Regions from separate parts of the Paenibacillus sp. FSL H3-0286 genome, predicted to be linked through region 2. Evidence: riboswitches for the same ligand, from Rfam matches in the RefSeq annotation. Region 2 holds a riboswitch; the other holds the start of a gene.
What was found. A riboswitch is a leader RNA that binds a small molecule or an ion and turns the genes downstream of it on or off. The one in region 2 is predicted to bind cyclic di-AMP.
Positions count from the first base shown of each region.

Region 1: another riboswitch for cyclic di-AMP. It lies ahead of MHB37_RS27040 (alpha/beta fold hydrolase); the one in region 2 lies ahead of MHB37_RS00190 (3D domain-containing protein).

Region 1 covers NZ_CP150285.1:6,064,383-6,073,772, forward strand. Annotated here, with positions in the region: gene MHB37_RS27020 (exosporium glycoprotein BclB-related protein) at 1-979, shown strand, start outside; gene MHB37_RS27025 (cysteine desulfurase family protein) at 1,539-2,651, opposite strand; gene mnmH (tRNA 2-selenouridine(34) synthase MnmH) at 2,687-3,724, opposite strand; gene selD (selenide, water dikinase SelD) at 3,783-4,847, opposite strand; gene MHB37_RS27040 (alpha/beta fold hydrolase) at 5,362-6,171, opposite strand; cyclic di-AMP (ydaO/yuaA leader) riboswitch at 6,277-6,463, opposite strand; partial or broken gene MHB37_RS27045 (glyoxalase) at 6,710-6,820, shown strand; gene MHB37_RS27050 (hypothetical protein) at 6,898-7,071, opposite strand; gene MHB37_RS27055 (Nif3-like dinuclear metal center hexameric protein) at 7,156-7,950, opposite strand; gene MHB37_RS27060 (alpha-glucuronidase family glycosyl hydrolase) at 7,975-9,390, opposite strand, start outside.
Region 2 covers NZ_CP150285.1:39,087-48,476, reverse strand. Annotated here, with positions in the region: gene ispE (4-(cytidine 5'-diphospho)-2-C-methyl-D-erythritol kinase) at 63-917, opposite strand; gene MHB37_RS00215 (small, acid-soluble spore protein, alpha/beta type) at 1,058-1,234, opposite strand; gene veg (biofilm formation stimulator Veg) at 1,378-1,653, opposite strand; gene yabG (sporulation peptidase YabG) at 1,930-2,832, opposite strand; gene rsmA (16S rRNA (adenine(1518)-N(6)/adenine(1519)-N(6))-dimethyltransferase RsmA) at 2,997-3,881, opposite strand; gene rnmV (ribonuclease M5) at 3,878-4,429, opposite strand; gene MHB37_RS00190 (3D domain-containing protein) at 4,606-5,772, opposite strand; cyclic di-AMP (ydaO/yuaA leader) riboswitch at 6,058-6,287, opposite strand; gene MHB37_RS00185 (TatD family hydrolase) at 6,486-7,256, opposite strand; gene MHB37_RS00180 (HD domain-containing protein) at 7,308-8,591, opposite strand; gene MHB37_RS00175 (AbrB/MazE/SpoVT family DNA-binding domain-containing protein) at 8,887-9,141, shown strand.

The DNA of each region.
Region 1 (9,390 bases), 1.0 Mb from region 2:
ACAGGGTGTGCAAGGAATTCAAGGGCCAACAGGTGCGCAAGGACCAGCAGGTCCAGGTGTAGGAGCAACGGGCGCGACTGGTTCGACGGGTGCTGCCGGCTTGGCGGGCCCTGCCGGTGCAACGGGCGCGACTGGCGATCCGGGCGCGGTCGGCGTTGCCGGAGCTACGGGGGCCACAGGGGCGACGGGTGATCCGGGGGCGGTCGGCGTTGCCGGAGCTACGGGTGTAACGGGTGCCACGGGTGATCCGGGGGCGGTCGGCGTTGCCGGAGCTACGGGTGCCACAGGGGTGACGGGTGATCCGGGGGCGGTCGGCGTTGCCGGAGCTACGGGTGCAACGGGCGCGACTGGTGATCCGGGGGCAGTCGGCATTGCCGGAGCTACGGGGGCGACTGGAGCGACTGGTGATCCCGGCGCGGTTGGAGCTACTGGCATTACCGGAGTCACTGGTGCAACCGGTAACGGTGCAATTATTCCTCTGGCATCCGGAGGACCTATTATTATGACCACGGTTTTGGGTGGTTTGGTTGGAACAACAAGTCTTGTAGGCTTCGGAAGTTCAGCCACAGGCATTTCGCTTGTTGGCGGTAATATTGATTTGACAGGTACTCTCCTTGGACCGCTTATCAACTTTGCATTCTCAACTCCTCGAGCAGGAGTAATAACTTCCATTGCTGCTTACTTCAGTAATACCATAGCTTTATCGCTGCTTGGTACTACGATAAATGTAACAGCACAGTTGTACCAATCGACCACACCAAATAATACATTTACTGCTATTCCAGGGGCAATAGTACCGCTCCCACCTATCACAGGTACTATAAATCTAGGAACTTTTGTCAGCGGAATTACGAATGGTATCAATTTTGCTGTAACTCCACAGACACGTTTGCTTATGGTATTCTCAGCCACCGCTACAGGCCTCACCCTTGTAAATACAGTCACTGGTTATGCAAGTGCTGGCTTTACGATTGTATAATCACTAAAACAAATTTTAAAAAAGCATCTGCGATTCCTTTTGAAGGAGGTGGCAGATGCTTTTTTTGTAATATGCGGATTCAACTCTTGATCTTTCGGACTCAGATGCCGCTATTCGTTAATTTATCACTGTTTAGAGAGATTATCGGACCTGAGAGGCGCTATTGGGCAGAAATGGTGCTCAGTAGTGTCTATTTTGTACTAATAACGCCTATGGAGTCCTATAGCAACTCAAAAATAGGAAAATATTGCAAATAAGAGCACCTGAGTCCGATAGCGAATCCGTTCACTGGGAACCATAGTTCATTCACTGAGAATCATAATCCGTTCACTGAGAATCATAGTCCGTTTACTGGGAGCCATAGCCCGTTTAGTGAGATTCGTACTCCGTTTACTGAGAGTCATAGTCCATTCACTGGGAGCCATAGTCCATTCACTGGGAGCCATAGTCCATTCACTGGGAGCCATAATCCGTTCACTGAGATTCATAGTCCATTCCCTGGGATTCACACTTTGCCACTGTTTGCAAAAACGAACCTCACAACTAATACGATTTCAGCTTATAACAAATACACCTTCAACTTATCGATGACCTCATCGATTTCCGCTGTAGTCGTATATCGTCCCACACTAAAACGAACCGCCCCCCGTCCAATGTTCTCCGACACATGCATAGCCTTTAAAACAGGCGAAATCAACGTTTCACCGGAATGGCACGCTGAGCCAGTTGAAGCCGCCACAGCTTCCAGGGAATCGATAATTTCATGACCCACTGCTCCAAGAAAACTAACGTTAAGGGTGTTAGGCAAGCGCTTGTGTTTATGACCATTCAAATGAATTTTTTCGCCAAAAGACTCCTGCAGTCTTCCATAGAAATACTCCGTAACTTGCTTAACTCTTTTTCTAGAATCAGAGTCAGCAGCAAGCTCACAGGCTTTTCCTAAGCCAATAATGTAGGGTGTATTTTCTGTCCCCGCTCTTCGCCCCTGTTCATGGCCCGCACCGTGTATCAAAGGCTCAATGTGAATGCCGTCCCGAATGTACAATGCTCCAATGCCTTTGGGCGCATATAATTTATGGCCTGCAAGCGTTAGAAAATCCACTCCCAAATCCGCTACATCGAGGTCTACTTTTCCCGCAGATTGTGAAGCATCTGTATGAATAAGAATGCCCCGTTGGTGGCAGACCTCAGCTATTTCCTTGATCGGCTGGATCGTACCCGTTTCGTTATTAGAGTGCATGATGGAGACCAGAATGGTTTGGTCCGTGAGCTGCTTTTTCACATCGTCAACCTGCACCATTCCATACGAGTCAACAGGTACATAAGTCAGGTTGTATCCCATCTGCTCCAGGTACTGACAAGGTTTAATTACCGCTGGATGCTCAATAGCAGACAGGATAATGTGATTACCTTTATGGCGATACGTTTGGGCTACTCCTTTAATGACAGTATTATTAGACTCACTACCCCCACTGGTAAAAAGCACCTCACCCGGCGCACAATTCAGGAAATCAGCCACCTGTGTTCTTGCCTGCTCTATTCCGAGTTTAGCTTCCCGCCCCAAAGAATGACTGCTTGAAGGATTCCCAAAATGACCGTAAAGATAAGGGATCATAACCTCTGCTACTTCCTTATCTACTGGTGTTGTAGCGTTGTAATCTAAATAGATCATATTAAGTAAAGCCCCCTTTAACCATAACGCGAAACTTATACTTCTTGATGTTTAAAAAAAGAACGCACAGCAGTCTCAGCTTCATCCAGATTATTCACTTTAAAAGTAACTCTCTCAATGCCTTCATACTGAGTGGACGTATAATCGTATCTAGGGTCGTAGTAATACTCTAACAGCAGCGCCACAGCTTCGCCGAACAAATCTGCCTGCAAGCATCGCTCGATTTCTGCCGCAATAGGGATATGAATTCGGGATTTAATACTCCGAAATGCAGAAATACATTGCTCCTTGTATTCTTCTGGCCGGTAATCCTCAAGGATTTGCTCCACTCTGGCATGCAAAGGCATCTCAATCCAGATCTGCGTTCCGCTCTCTTTTTGCTCGGCCATAAATGGGGGCATTACTACCTTACCAATCTTTTTGCTCTCCGCTTCAAATAGTACATAAGGAGAATCCCCGATCTTAATTAACTCCTCTAAAAGAAGACTATCGAACGTTTTTTGATTGTTCGCACGAAGGCCAATCTCACCAAAAATAGAACCGCGATGACCTGCCATCCCTTCCAAATCCAGAACGGGGTAGCCTTGCGCTTTCAGGCGGTGTAACAGATTGGTTTTACCTGTGCCTGTATTTCCGTGAATCACATAAGACTTCGCCTTACATTCATAGGACTCCAATTCGTCGAGCACCCATTTACGATAAGCCTTATAGCCGCCTATCAGCCGGTAAGCATGAATATCCATTAAAGAGAGTACGGTCGCAGTTGTACGGCTGCGCATACCTCCCCTCCAGCAGAATACAGCTTTGTCTCCTTGAATCGCTGCAAATTCTTTGACAAAAGAAGGCAGTTTTGCCGCAGCAATCTCCAAACCACGTTCTTTCGCGGCCTGCACACTTGTCTGTTTATACAACGTCCCTACTTCAGCCCGTTCCTGATCATCAAAAAAAGGAATATTCAAACTATCCGGCAGCGTTGCATCTTTATATTCAGAAGGAGATCTAACATCAATAATGGTGATCTGCTTCTTGTTTTTTAACACTCTAAGTTCTTCCAGTGTAATGTCCTGAAACAATATGCTCTCTCCTCTGGTGGCTAACCTTTATAATTTGCTCTAAGCTGATATACAACAGTTATTCCACAGCAGCTATAACTGTAATCTGACCCGGATGCTCTTCCGTTACCTCTCCGATCAATGCCGCTTCTACCCCTGCATCTACTAACTCTTTTAGCAAATCTTCGCTTTGTTCAGGGGCCACAGAGATCAGCAATCCGCCAGAAGTCACAGCGTCACATAGAATATAGCGGCTTAGTTGGTCCATCTCTTCCGGATAAAGAATGCTGCCTTCCAGATGGGCAAAGTTATTCTTAGTGCCTCCTGGAACAAATCCCTGTTCCGCAAGCTCTCTTACTCTTGGCAGCATAGGTACATCGCCTTGACGAATGATCAGGCCCGTGCCGCTCCCTTTAGCCATTTCCGAGGCATGTCCCAGTAGCCCAAATCCGGTAACATCTGTACAAGCATGTACATCATAAGGCTCCATGATTTCAGCCGCTTTTTTATTCAAAGTAGACATTACTGTCGTAAGGCGTGTGGTTTCTTCAGGAGATAGCTGATCCTTTTTAATGGAAGTTGTTAAGATCCCCACACCGATAGGCTTCGTTAGAACCAGCTTGTCTCCCACCTTGGCGCCCGCATTCGTTCTTACTTTGTCAGGATGCACAAGGCCCGTAACGGCCAATCCGAATTTGGGCTCTTTATCGTCGATGGAATGTCCGCCCACAAGAGTAGCTCCTGCTTCCTGTACTTTATCCGCTGCACCGCGCAAAATGTCACCGAGAATGCTTTTATCTAAAACAGAAATAGGGAAGGCCACAATATTAAGCACCGTAAGCGGCTTTCCACCCATCGCATAAATATCGCTTAATGCATTGGCTGCTGCAATTTGACCAAATGAATAGGGATCATCCACGATCGGCGTGAAAAAATCAACAGTTTGCACTAACGCTAATTCATCACTTAAACGGTACACCCCTGCATCATCACTAGTGTCCAGACCTACAAGTAGATCCGGGTTAGGAACAGTTGGTGGCAGACTGCGAATAACCTGCATGAGATCAGCGGGACCGATTTTGCAGCCGCAGCCCCCTTTTGAAGATAATGAAGTCAGTTTTATAGTTTCAGCTTGAGACATCATGACTCAGCTCCTTTAGTATGAATTATCTTAATCTTACACGAGTAGATCGCATTGTACAAAATGCAAGAGTAGCAGATGTGCTGCTTGTTACGCCTTCCTCTATACACTTACCATCACTACTTAGGTCTACCGTTCTTTCCCACGTCGGGTGAGCTATATTTGATGCTGTGGTAGGGTGGGTCATTAAGTGGCGTTCTAGGTACAAAATGCTTGTAAATGTTCAACATCCATCGGTTAGTAAAATAACAAGGCTGGCTCATTCGTAGATTTTACTACTGATAAGCCAGCCTTTAGTTGGATGTCCATTATATTAGGGAAATCCTCCCTAAAAACATCCTATTATTAGGGAAGTTTTCCCTAATCCATGTTCTAGGAGCCATAATCTCCTTCACTTTAGGGAGAATTCCCCTAAAGTTCAACCCAAAAGGACGTCCCATAGCCAGCTCGTGCTCCCTGGCTATGGGACGTCTTTTTTCTCACTTAAACGCTTCGCTTGTGAAGGTCTCCCAATAGATCAGCTAATCTGCTGACTGCCCTGCTGCTTCTCTAAGAAACGCTGAAGAATCGCATTGAATTGCTCCGGCTGGCACAGATTACTTGGATCTAATGCGTTCGGAATAATCGCCAACTGCGCCTGCGGCAGCTGAGACACCATTTCCTTCATACAATTCACTCCAAATTCATTAAAGTCCCCCACAATACATAATGCAGGACGTTTAAAAGCCTTTAAACATCTGGTGTAATCAACATGGCTCGTAGCCAGCCTTTGCCGATATAACTCCCGGGGGCGTTTGTCCAGCAGTCCTCTTCTAATCTCATTGTAGGCCAGACTCCAGCGCTCTCGGTACATCATCCGAATCGAAGGCAACACCAGCTCGCTTGGGAGATAATACATTAGTAAACTGCAATATGCTGCCATAGTTTGTATTTTCCCTACTATTGTTGATCCGTGAGTCCTACAAAAGCTATCCGCGACCACAATTGCTTTTACACGCTCAGGATATTGTTTGGCAATATGCTGAACGACTAAGCCACCATAGGCGATTCCTACAAAAACTGCTTCACGGATACCTAGGTCATTCAACAGCATAATCAGATCCAGACATTGCGTCTCAATAATCTCATGTGGGGCCTCCAGCAGTTTACCAGACTTGCCATTCCCCCGTAAATCGCACAAAATCACTTTATATTTATCGGAAAAATACTCCAGCTGTGGTTTGAACATACTGTGTGTTAATCCATGTCCATGGATAAACACAACCGGAGTGCCAGTTCCATTGATTTCATAATAGAGCGAAGTTCCGTTCAGTTTAGCGATAGGCAAAGGTAACACCTCTTTCATAATAAATTCTACGACTATATCTGCTTAAAAACGCAGCAAAAAACCACAGAGGGATTCTCTGTGGCTATTCATCACTAAACACGCCATTCATCCTCTCTCCATACGCTTACGAGGTTAGCTGTCGGATTCGGGCAGTGAGAGTTGCCCTACCTGCAGGGATGCATATTATGCACCCGGAACAGGATTCACCCCATAACCAGTGCCGACTCTCACATCGGCTGCCAGTTGTTGGTTCCCCCGCTTTCCAGAAACGGAAATTAAGCGGATTGCTTATGTAATTGTAAATTTAAGATAATTCTCAGTTCTGAGATGAATCATACTCTTGTAAGGTTTTCTTGTAAAGGAGGGCTCTGGTCAAAATAATGTTGAAAGCAATGCTTTTCATTTCATATTAAGCATACTCTTCATTTTCTCTTTCTTTTGCTCTTGTTTACTCGTTTTCTTAAGAAAAACAGCTCTGAAGCAAGCGAAAAAGGGGGTGATTCACCAGTACTTTCCTATTTAATAAGAAACGACAATCTTCAATACCAATATTGGGCCAGTTTCTGTACCTTGGGGTGTTCGTCGTTTCTATGTCCCCGATCCGTTTGGCAAGCTTGTTAATATTATTTCACATGAACAGCACGAATGATTTCATAAAAAAGAAAAAAGCTAAGCAGAATCAGAGATCTCCCCCTGTCCACTTAGCTTCCTTTTACAATACTATGGCTACAAAAGATCGGCGTTTTTCAATGCATGCTCCCAGCTTGGAAAAAAGAACAGCGCACTTCTCATAAGCTCTGGGTCGCTTTGCTTCACTTGTTTTTTACTGATCGAGCTTCCGTCGCTTTGCAGCTTTTTGATGCGACTTAATACTTCATCAGCCTCCAAAGGAATTTCCATTGAAACACTCCTTTCTCAGTGACCTGTTTCCCTTCATTTTCTCCATAATATGTTTATTTATTCCGTACTCTTAATTTCCCCAGATTAAACCATCTGATAGATGGGTTGTTCAGCAATGAACCGGGTAGGAAGCATGGGATATTTGTCTGCTAAGATTTCAGCTAAATATTTCATCCCCGGTGCTTCACTCTCCGCATGACCTAACATGATGAGCGCTTTAGATCTGCCTTGGTGCCCTGCATCCCGCACATATTCCGGAGTCTCCCACTCTGGTCCCTCTCCAGCGATAATTAAATCAAGATTGTGATCATTAAAAAGCGGAATAGCCATCATCCCGCCTCCTCTGTAACCTACTAATATCCCTACGCGTTTGCAGGACAGAGACAGGTCACCAGCAGCGCGTACATAAGAGATGCCTAGCTTACTTTTAATATACTGAGCAGCTTCCATTACAGTCATAGCAGGAATAGTGAGAATCGTAGCAGCCGCTTGCTGCTCTTCCACATAGTCTGACCAATCCAGCTCTCGCAGCAAGCCCATCATAATCCCATCCGGCTCTTGCCGATGCCAATAATCATGATAACGAAAAATAGCTATTGGGGAATGTTCGATCAGACTTTTTTTCGCATGATAAACCGGATCACCTTCTAACCACTCGCTCGCTGCATGATGGCTATAAAATACACCTTCATGCGTGATCAGCAAATTGGCTCCTAACGCTATTGCTTGCTCCACAATATTTTGTGTGGCAGAGAAGGCCGTAATAATCCCTGTGACTTCAGTTTCCGGTTCCCCTGGGTTCAGAATATCCACAGTCCCTTCTACCTGTTCCACAGTTCCCATTAAATCTTTCAAAATCGCTCTAATCGTGAGGCTCACTATCATCATCCCTCGAATCGAAATCTAATAAATCTTTCTGCCTTTAAGATCCTCAATTCCGCTCTTGCGGTAAAAATACGTATTGATCCGATCTCTCCATTCCTGCGCATGCTCTGCTTGCTCTTCAAGACGTTGCTTCACTTGCACATACAATCCACTCTCCATGCTGCCTTCAAGTGATTCCCATGTTGCTAGAAGCTGTGCAGCCTGCTCTGCCCCCTCGAAATGAGTATCGTAGATATGTTGTATAACCGTTTGCCCCGATTGCAGAACATGCGTGTATGGAACATGATGGAAGAACAGCAGCAGCTCTTCTGGACAAGACGCTAGATTCTCATAATTTGATGCGTTAAGACCCATATACTGTCCGCTATACCCCGTTCCCGATTTGACTGAACGATCCACACCAATGCCCTTATGATCCGCATAATGGTACGTTCCCCACTTGGCGTATTCATATCCATCCACATTCGGCCCATAATGATGATCCGGATTAACCATCCAGCCCACACCTAATGGAGCTGTGTAAGATTCGTAAATCCTCCATGAGTCCATTAACATCCCGCGAATAGCAGCCACTAGACCTTTATCAGTGCCAAAGGTAAGGCGAATCCATTCCTCAGCTATTTCTTTTGCCGTCAGCTCCGGATTCCAAATTAATCTCCCATATCCATACAGATTGGCTTGAGCTAACCCATGCCCCGTCCAGTTCATGTCATCCCCGACATTAGTTACAGCAGCCACACCATTATACTTATTTCCCCACACCGATCCGTCCACAATATGTTTCACAAGCGTAGTTTGCCCTTTGGCATAAGTATTGAAATCAAGGACTTCTTTCCACTGTGGAACGAGATAACAGAGATGCCGCTGCTGCCCTGTATATTCTTGAGCAATCTGAAACTCCATCAGATGATTGGTATGTTCCAGTGCGCCAAACAGCGGAGATACCGGTTCTCTAACTTGAAAATCCATCGGTCCGTTCTTGATTTGCAGCACTACATTATCATTAAATCGGCCATCCAATGGTTTGAAATGATCATACGCTGCTCTGGCCCGATCTGTCTTACGGTCACGCCAATCCTGCTTGCAGTTATATACGAAACAACGCCAAATCACGATTCCGCCAAACGGCTCCAGTGCTTCTCCCAGCATATTAGCGCCATCGGCATGGTCACGCCCGTAAGTGAATGGTCCAGGTCGATTTTCTGAATCTGCTTTGACCACAAACCCGCCAAAATCAGGGATCACTCGATAAACCTCACCCGCCTTATCTTTCCACCATTGCCGCACCGCTGGGTCCAGTGGATCAGCTGTCTCTAATGCTCCGATCTGTATCGGACTGGCGAAGTTAGCACTGAGGAATAGCTTAATTCCGTATACGCGGAATATTCCTGCAATTAACGCGATATCAGGCAAATATTGCTCCGTTATAAATAG
Region 2 (9,390 bases):
CCAAAACCGAATATTTTAGAAAAATATATCACTTTTGTACGGGTTTACACAAGAGAAGCAGACTAATTCAGTGATCTCACTGCGTAGACTTCCTTGCAGAACCCTCGCAGTCCGTTGTAAATCCTTGCTACTTTAGACTGCTTGGACACTAACCCGAATACGGTAGGTCCGCTGCCTGACATCAGTACGCCATCTGCTCCAAGCTTTATCATCGCTTCCTTAAGCTGCTGAACCTCTGGATGCAGCTTTAGGGTAACATCTTCAAGCACGTTGCCCAGATGGTTGCACACGCCCCCAAAGTCTCCAGCTTCTATCGCTTGCTGCATCTTTCGAGCAGAAGGATGAACCGCTATATTATTGCTCCGAACGCGTCCATACACTTCTGCAGTCGATACATTGATCGGTGGTTTCGCCAACACAACCCAGCATTGTGGCGGGTTATTGATTGGTGTCAGCTTTTCGCCTCGTCCTGTAGCCAAGGCTGTGCCGCCTGTGACGCAGAAAGGTACATCAGAACCCAGCTCAGCGCCAAGCTCCTGTAGCTCCTGCGCAGGAATACCCAGACGCCACAGACGGTTTAGACCGCGTAGCGTAGCTGCGGCATCACTGCTGCCGCCAGCCAGGCCAGCCGCAACCGGAATTCTTTTATCCAGATGGATATGTACCCCATTCTTCACGTTATAACGGTCTTTAATAAGCCTTGCCGCCTGGAAAGCTAAATTTTTCTCGTCCAGGGGAATATAACCAGCCTGACTTGATATTATAATAGTATCCCTTGGCAGCTCAGACAGCTCTAAGCGGTCTGCTAAATCTACCATGGTCATAATCATTTCCACCTCATGAAAACCGTCAGCACGTTTGTGCAGCACATCCAGCATCAAATTAATTTTAGCTGGTGCCTTTTCATACATTTTCAAGGCGTTCACCCACCTTCAGCTTTTCCCGTAAAAACAACTTAACATATTATATGAGAAACTTCTAATGAAGTCCAATAATAAAAGGGTGTCGCCATTTAGACGCACCCTTTTTCAGTAATATTCACTTTATAGCCTAAAATTTAAGATTTCCGCGCAGCCTGTTCAGCAAGCTGTATCGCTTTTTTCACCATGTTGCCAGCGTCTTGAGTTGTAATTCCACCCCAGCCCTCACGTTCCACGGTTTCATAAAAACCCAGCTCCTTGGCTAACTCTGTCTTCAATTCCTCCGACATCATGCCTCGTTTTCTGCGGCTCATTACGGAATTCCTCCCTTATGAAAATAAATGATTAACCCGTTGCCCAATTAGTATGCTTGCTTAGCACACGGATCATGCACCAAATATTTGTCCCAAAAAACGCAAACAAAAAACAGCCTCCAAGGGAGACTGTTCGTGAAACATTAAGCTTTAATATACATAATCCGCATCTGCCCATCGTCTTCACAAACTGTGATTTCCACAGATTCAGTAAGTATATCGGCATAGCTATAGGAGACTCGCTTAAAAGTTTGCTGCTCCTGATCCAGTTTGACAATAAATACAGAAGGGTACGTTTCTTCCAGGACACCTGTGCGTTCAACGGTTTTACGACGACCTCCGTTTGCACGCAATGTGATCTTATGACCGACGTGAGCTTCAAGACTGCGTTTGATTTCCAACAGCGCGTTATTAGCCATTACCTGACGACCACCTCTTTTCTTGTCCATTATACAACTTTTTCAGGACAATGTCAAAGCAAATAAATAATTAATTATAGTTGATGCATATTTCGTTGTCAACGGAATTTTTTTGCGAGAAATCAGCGCCGGACTAATATCCTTGTTATCTGTAATATAGGCATTACAAAGAAAAAAAGAAAGGGTTAAGCTCAGCGCTCACCCTTTCTTTCGGATATTCTATTCAGCCCATTCAAATTACCTATATTCCTGACACCATAGACCTATCTCTGCCGCTTAAATGGCTGATGGTGTCACTTTTAGCGCCGACAGATTCTGCAGTCGCGGCATTCCGATGCGGAAGCTGCCACGGGTCTCAACACCACCAATACCCTGATTGCCGCTGATGGTATTATTCAGAACATCGCTAAGATTTACAGTATCCCTGATGGAAGTAAAGGATGATTTTGCTGCTACATACACGGGATCCAGAGCATGGATCAAAATTCGACCAGGTGAACTGGCAAAATTAGCTCCAGCTCCAAGTAAGGCCTCGAAATGAGATTGACAAGCACCGGCAACAATAGTCAACGCATCAAAATTCCGCTCATACTCCCTAGCTACCCTAATAGCAGCTATAAAGTTTTGCGAATTTTTATAGCTATTCAGACTATACAGATCGTAAGTATGCTGTTGCTTCAGTACCCCATCATGACCAGTGATCACTACAATATCTGGGCGTACACGGGGCAACAGCCGGTATAACGTATCAGCCATTGCAGATTCATGAACATGATGCCCTTCAGCGGGAATCCGCAGCTGCTCGTATAAGCTAAGGCTCTTATTCAAATATGCCGGATCGCCATCCAGATGCAGTACTTTACCTGGCACTTCAAAATAAGGAGCTTCCTTGGACGGTGGAGCCCATGTCCCCTCTGTTAGGGTTCCCCCGCTCCGCTGACTTTGCTCCTGACGGTCCTTCCGCAGCTGTGTCAGTGATTCCTTCGCTTTGATCTGTGCTTGCTGTCCCCGTTCCGTTATTCGGGTAGGAGGCACTTGAACCAGGTCATCCAGAGGAGAATCCGCCAACAGGCGGAAATCTGTGCCTTTAATGACGGCTCTATCCTGCACAATATTATCTACACGAAATGTTAAATCACCGCCATAAGATTTGCGAACGACCAAGTCTCCTAAATTCATTACAACCACCACCTCTACCCCATCGTATGGGCAAAGGCCTCAGTTGGTTCATAACTCAACATATTTTTAAAATATAAGAATGTATAATGCTCCACCAGAATAACATCCTTATATTTCTACGAGAAACGGTTGTCGTCCTTAAGACAACAACCGTTTCCTATTGCTTATTCAATTCCAGCGGCTAGCAAAACACCGCTTAAGCGGGCGTATTCTTCAAGACTGAGTGTTTCTCCGCGACGGGTCGGTTCAATACCCGCTTCTGCGAGTAATGCCTCCAGCTGCTCACGTCCTTGTTCAGGGAAGTAACGAGCCTTCAGATTGTTAGCAATCGTCTTGCGGCGCTGTGTGAAAGAAGCGTGAACCACTTCAAAGAAATGCTTCTCACTCTCCACCTTTACCGGAGGATGCTCTCTAACCTTCAGACGGATAACAGCAGACTCCACATTAGGTTGAGGGATGAATACCGTACGTGGCACGATACAGACGAGCTCAGGCTCGCTGTAGTACTGAACGGCAATGCTAAGACTTCCGTATTCCTTTCCACCTGGAGATGCAGCCATACGCTCCGCAACCTCCTTCTGAATCATTACAACGATGTTATCAAGGGGAAGCTTCTCTTCGAGCAGCTTCATCAGAATCGGAGTAGTCACATAATAAGGCAGGTTAGCAACCACACTGACCTTGTTCACAGTGGTGAAATCTTCCTTGAACATTTCCTGCAAGTTCACATTGAGGACATCATCGTTACGAACCTTAACATGGGGATAGGGGGAAAGTACGTCTTTTAATATTGGAATCAGTCTACGGTCAATCTCTACGGCAGTTACAGCACCCGCTGTTAGTGCCAGACGCTCCGTCAGCGCTCCAATTCCCGGCCCGATCTCCAGCGCCCCAGAATCGCTATCTAGTCCAGCAGCGTCTACAATCTTGTCCAAAATATTTTGATCAATCAAAAAATTCTGTCCCAGGCTTTTCTTGAACTTGAATCCATAACGTTGAATAATCTCTTTGGTCCGTTTTGGAGTCGAAATTTCCTCTCTACCACTCATGAAGTAATGCCTCCCTGATCAATTTGGGCGAGAGCCCCGGCAAATTCCTCCCGCGTAATCCCAAACATCGCCAGCCGCTTGTACAGCTGTTTGCCGTTACAATATCCGATTCCAAGCAAATTACCAAGCGCCATACGTCTTTCAGCAGCCCGAGGGTGTACAAGCATTCCAGCGGCCATAAGATCATCAATACCAATCAAAGCAGGTGCTCCTTCAAAAGAGGTATGTACATTACGCAGCGCATGACGAATCGCCTCTGGCGATGCATTCTCTACACCGATATCCCCTTTTCGAGTTGCGTCCTTCTCTGGAATAAAAGCATGCTTGCAGCCCGGCACCTTCGCTGAAACGATTTTACGAATTCGCTCCCCAGCATGGTCCGGGTCCGTAAGAATAATAACCCCTCTACGTTCCATAGCAAGCGCGATCTTAGCAATTACAGTCCGGTTTACAGCAGAGCCGCCTGTCTCAATGGTATCCGCTTCTACAGCACGCTTAATGGCTACGGTATCGCTTTTGCCTTCAACGACGATTAATTCCTTAATCATATTTCTTGACTCCTTCCAAAAAAAGCAAAAAGAAGAGGATTCGCTCCTCTTCTTTTGGTTAAAGAATGTATAAGTGATGAGCGGTTGCTCTGCGATCAACGAAATGATCATCCAGCGTTCCTTAACGGTTATCATCACTATAGCTTATCAAAGGATTTTTTGCAAAAGCTTCAGTTCTAGTTAAGCTCTGGTTTCACAGGTCCAATCACATAAACGGTACGTGATTTACGGCCGAAATTACGAGCATGGCTCAGGGAATCATAATAGACATCCACTTTATTGCCTTTAATGGCACCGCCAGTATCCTCTGCACGGCGGAATCCAAGCCCATCGATATAAACCCACCAGCCAATAGGAATTACATTCGGATCTACTGCAATTGTACGACCTTCCGTTACGCGTGTTCCGGAGGCAGTTTTAGTACCTATCCCTGGCTCTTCTGACGAATAAGCTGTCATGGAGACGTTCTTAATCATCTTCTTGTACTCAAAGTCTACGCCAGCCTTGCTTGTGACGTTCTTAGTCTTAGCGCTAACTTTAGTCGTTTTGGAGGTAGTGCTTGATTTGGAAGTTGTTGTAGCTTTAGCAACTACAGTAGGCTTAGGAAGTGCTTTAGTACCAACGGCAATGATCTTATCTTTTGTTACCGTTTGTACTTCCTTGCCGATCATGCGCATAGAGGCCAGTTCTCCGTCTTGATAGATCTTTTCAATATGCTGAACCATGACGCCTGGTTTGCCTGCCTGTGCCACTCTAACTGTTCCCACAGTAAGGGAGGGATCTGCTGTCTTAATAACACGGAAAGGTAAGTTAGTTGTTCGCTGTACCGTTTGCTTGTTGATACGAACGATCTTAATCTCCATGTCAGCAGAGATGGTGGTGTCTAACGAAGGAAAAATCTTATCATAGCCTTCTAGGTTGATACCCAGTTTGTCAATCGCTTGACCGATAGTGTCTTCGGTCGTATATAACGTTTTTGTTGCTCCGTCCGCAGTAAGGCTAAATTTCTGCGCACGATTGATAACGACACGGTCACCGTCTTTTATTTCATCACTCAGACCTAAAGATAATTCATCATGCGGCTGCAGCGAAATTTGCTCTTTCTCCAACACATCACCAAGAAGTGCTTCTCGCGTTTCAAGTGTCTGTGTTTGCCCGTCTATTACTAAAACTAATTGTTTATTACTTTGACCGTGTACGTACAGCAGAATTAACAGCGCGATTGCGATTGAAATCACACCTGCAAGTAAAAGTACGCGAGTATTTACTTGCTCCCACCGTAATGCGAAAGACCTGCTGGATGACTGCGAATCATGGGATACCTCTGGTTGGAATAAGCCCATTCTCTCCATCCTCCTTACATAGCCTCGTCGTCAATTTGTATATCATGAGGACTGAATTTCTTTGACGAAACTATTTGAGATTGTCACAGGATACGCACGTATTAACTTAGCGTCTCCTGCTCATGGATCGCCTGCTCGGCACAGCTACTCCCACACCTGTTATATAACAGTATGCGGGCAACATTCAGTTTATTCAAAAATAAAGAAGCCTAAAAAGAGTTCTCTTGAGGACTCTTTCGTGGCTTCTCCGATGTCAGAATACGCGGGAATGTTTGTGCACGAGGTTGCCTCTCTTACTTGCGCTTACGGGGTTAGCTGTCGGGTTCGGACGAAAGAGAGACGCCCTATTTCAGGTCACCCGCTCACGGCGGTTGCCCTTAAATTCACCCCAAAGACCACGTGAAGAAATCAAATATTGTTCTGCGGCAATTCCTAGTCGTATTCAAGATACAGGCATGCGGCAGTTCAATATTGGTTCCCCCGTTCTCCATACGGAGACTCAGCGAGACGATCCATGAATCAATGGCTGTCACAATAACAACAGCTCACATCACTGAAAAGATGATATCCTGTTTTGATGCATGTTGTAAAGGACGATTCAACCACGTTTACGCAAATATATGGTTAAAATATTGTAATAATCAGCCGTTTTTATATTAAAAAAGTTTAATATATCGGCCATTCTCTATTTTTCACCCGTTTTACTCCTGTTTTCAGACAATCCCAAATCGTTCCAGTGCGTTCGCATACGTAATTTTAGCCAATTCTTCCCATGTTAACCCTTTAATTTCAGCCGCAGCCTCTGCTACTAACTTCACATGAGCACTCTCATTTCGCTTGCCTCGGAAGGGGTGTGGAGTCAAATATGGAGCGTCTGTTTCGATCAATAATCTGTCCAATGGCGTCTGTGCAAGCACCTCTTTAGGCACTCTGGCATTTTTGAACGTGATCGGTCCTCCAAATGACAAATGAAATCCTAGGTCTAGACACATTTTTGCGGTTTCCCAGCTGCCTGAGAAAGAATGCATTACGCCACCAATTTCATTTGCTTTTTCCTCCCGTAAAATCCGTACGACATCTTCATGGGCATCACGGTCATGTATACAGATTGGCATTTTTAGTTCACGGGCTAGTCCAATTTGTTTGCGGAAGACCTCCTGCTGCACATCCTTGGGAGAGGTATCCCAATAATAATCCAACCCAATCTCTCCGATGGCCACCACTTTCTCATGGCTGCAAAGAGAGGCGATCCAATCGAGGTCCCCCTCTTTCATATCAATCGCATCCTGTGGATGCCAGCCCACCGCTGCATAAATATAATCATAAGATTCAGCCAGCTTCATCGTTGAAGGGATCGTTTCCCGATTAAATCCAATATTGATCATCTTGCTAACTCCGGCCTCTACTGCACGAGCTATAACTTCCTCGCGATCCTCGTCGAATTGAGGCGCATCTAAATGTGTATGTGTGTCGAACAGATACATTTTAAAGCTCACTCCTTGTTGTTTTTATCAATAGTTCCATAAATATTTGTATTATTTTGCAAAAATCTCTGCTACAGAAGAGGGCAACCGTGTAAGGGCTTTTTTCAGCTTATCCTGTGGGAAATATAGGTGATATCTGCCACGATGAATTCCGCTTATTGAGCGCACAATATCCGATACCTCTGAAATTTCCCGCAATTGCTCATTGCGATCAAGCAGTAAAATTTGATTATTGTCGAAGGCTGCTCCTGGACGGAACACATCATAAGGCAAATCTGTCGGATAATCAATCTCTAAGTCATATTCTGGGTTAAGTCCCGCTCCCGCAAAACTGCTGCGGATTTCCGTAATCATATCTGTATCCAAATTCTCGATCTCTACATATTTATACAGTTTACGATGAATAAAACGGGTACACAAGTCGCTTAATAACTCATCTTCTTCAAGTGTCCATTGCATAAAAGCAGTCTGTACCAGTGCCTCATCAAGCATTAAATATTGCTTCACTGTTACTTCTCCTCGAAAGAGATCTTCTAGCGGAGCGATCATAAAGCGAAATTTGTACTCCTCTTGGAACAATTCTTTAGCTCTACGGAAGATTTGACGCAAAATAATTTCAGAGCTGCGCGTCACCGGATGAAAATATACCTGCCAGTACATTTGATAACGCGACATTAAATAATCTTCAATGGCATGCATACCTGATTCTTTTACTACAATCCGCCCATTATAAGGACGAAGCATTCTCAAAATCCGATCAATGTCGATGGTTCCATAGTTTACACCTGTATAGTACGCATCACGCAGCAAATAATCCATACGATCAGCATCCAGCGGACTGGAAACCAAATTGACAACAATTTCATGCTGATATGTCTTAGAGATAACTGAGGCTACTTTACGAGGAAAATCTTCCTCCACATCACGCAATATTTCGGTGATCTCCGTGTCCTCCAAAATAATTCGGCAGGTCCAATCCTCATGGTTCATTTCAAAAGCTTCTTCTATAGAATGTGAAAATGGACCATGCCCTAAATCATGCAGCAAAGCCGCACACAAAGTAAGCAAACTTTCTTCAGGAATCCAATCCTTATACCCGCTGCGCTCAAATTGCGAAATGATTCTGCGTGTAATTTCATATACTCCTAAAGAATGAGAAAAACGACTATGCTCTGCACCATGAAAAGTGAGATATGAGGTACCTAACTGGCGAATCCGGCGTAAACGCTGAAATTCTTTTGTATTAATTAGTCGCCAAATAATCGTATCCTGTACGTGAATATAATTATGAACGGGATCCTTGAAAACTTTTTCTTCCGTGAGCGGCTGCTTCATGAGATCAACTCCTTCTAATAATTTAATATGATTTTAACTAATATCAGTATATAATAAGTAATTATGTCGTACTTTGTCGAAAAGTATCATTTTTGGTCTTGGTAAATCGACAAAATGCTTTCAGGGTAATTCTTAATTTTTATAGGGACATTCAAAGTTCTTATGGAAATTTTCTTATTCAGCCTATGAAAAAAGGTTGACTGATTTGGGAATCGTTGGTATTATAAGTATCATAAAACAGTGAACAATGTCGAATAATGACGTTTTTGGAACATTGAGAGGAGTAACGATTGTTATGATGAAATCAACAGGAATTGTAAGAAAAGTAGACGAACTTGGACGGGTTGTTATTCCTATTGAATTACGCCGTACACTTGGCATTGGCGAAAAGGACGCACTGGAAATTTACGTTGATGGCGAACGGATTATGCTTAAAAAGTATGAGCCTGCCTGCATTTTCTGTGGCAACGCTGAGAACGTAACTTACTTTAAAGGAAAAATAGTTTGTCATGAATGCATATCTTCCATCCCTACCCCTGTGACAAACTAAATTAAATAGTATATAATAGAACTAATCAAATTGTTAATTCTAACCTTTTCATATCTCCTTGACCTCCCGTGACCGCGGGAGGTATTTTTTATGTCTGGGTTTGCCCTCCTGGTTATCCCCTCCCTAAGGGCAATGTGCTTCAAGACGGAACTAGTAATACTTAGTTGTATTTCTTACAGTTATTTTAAATGCTTTTTACCATTAAACGAATTAATTGTATTTTGTACACTTATATTTCCTATATCTCCG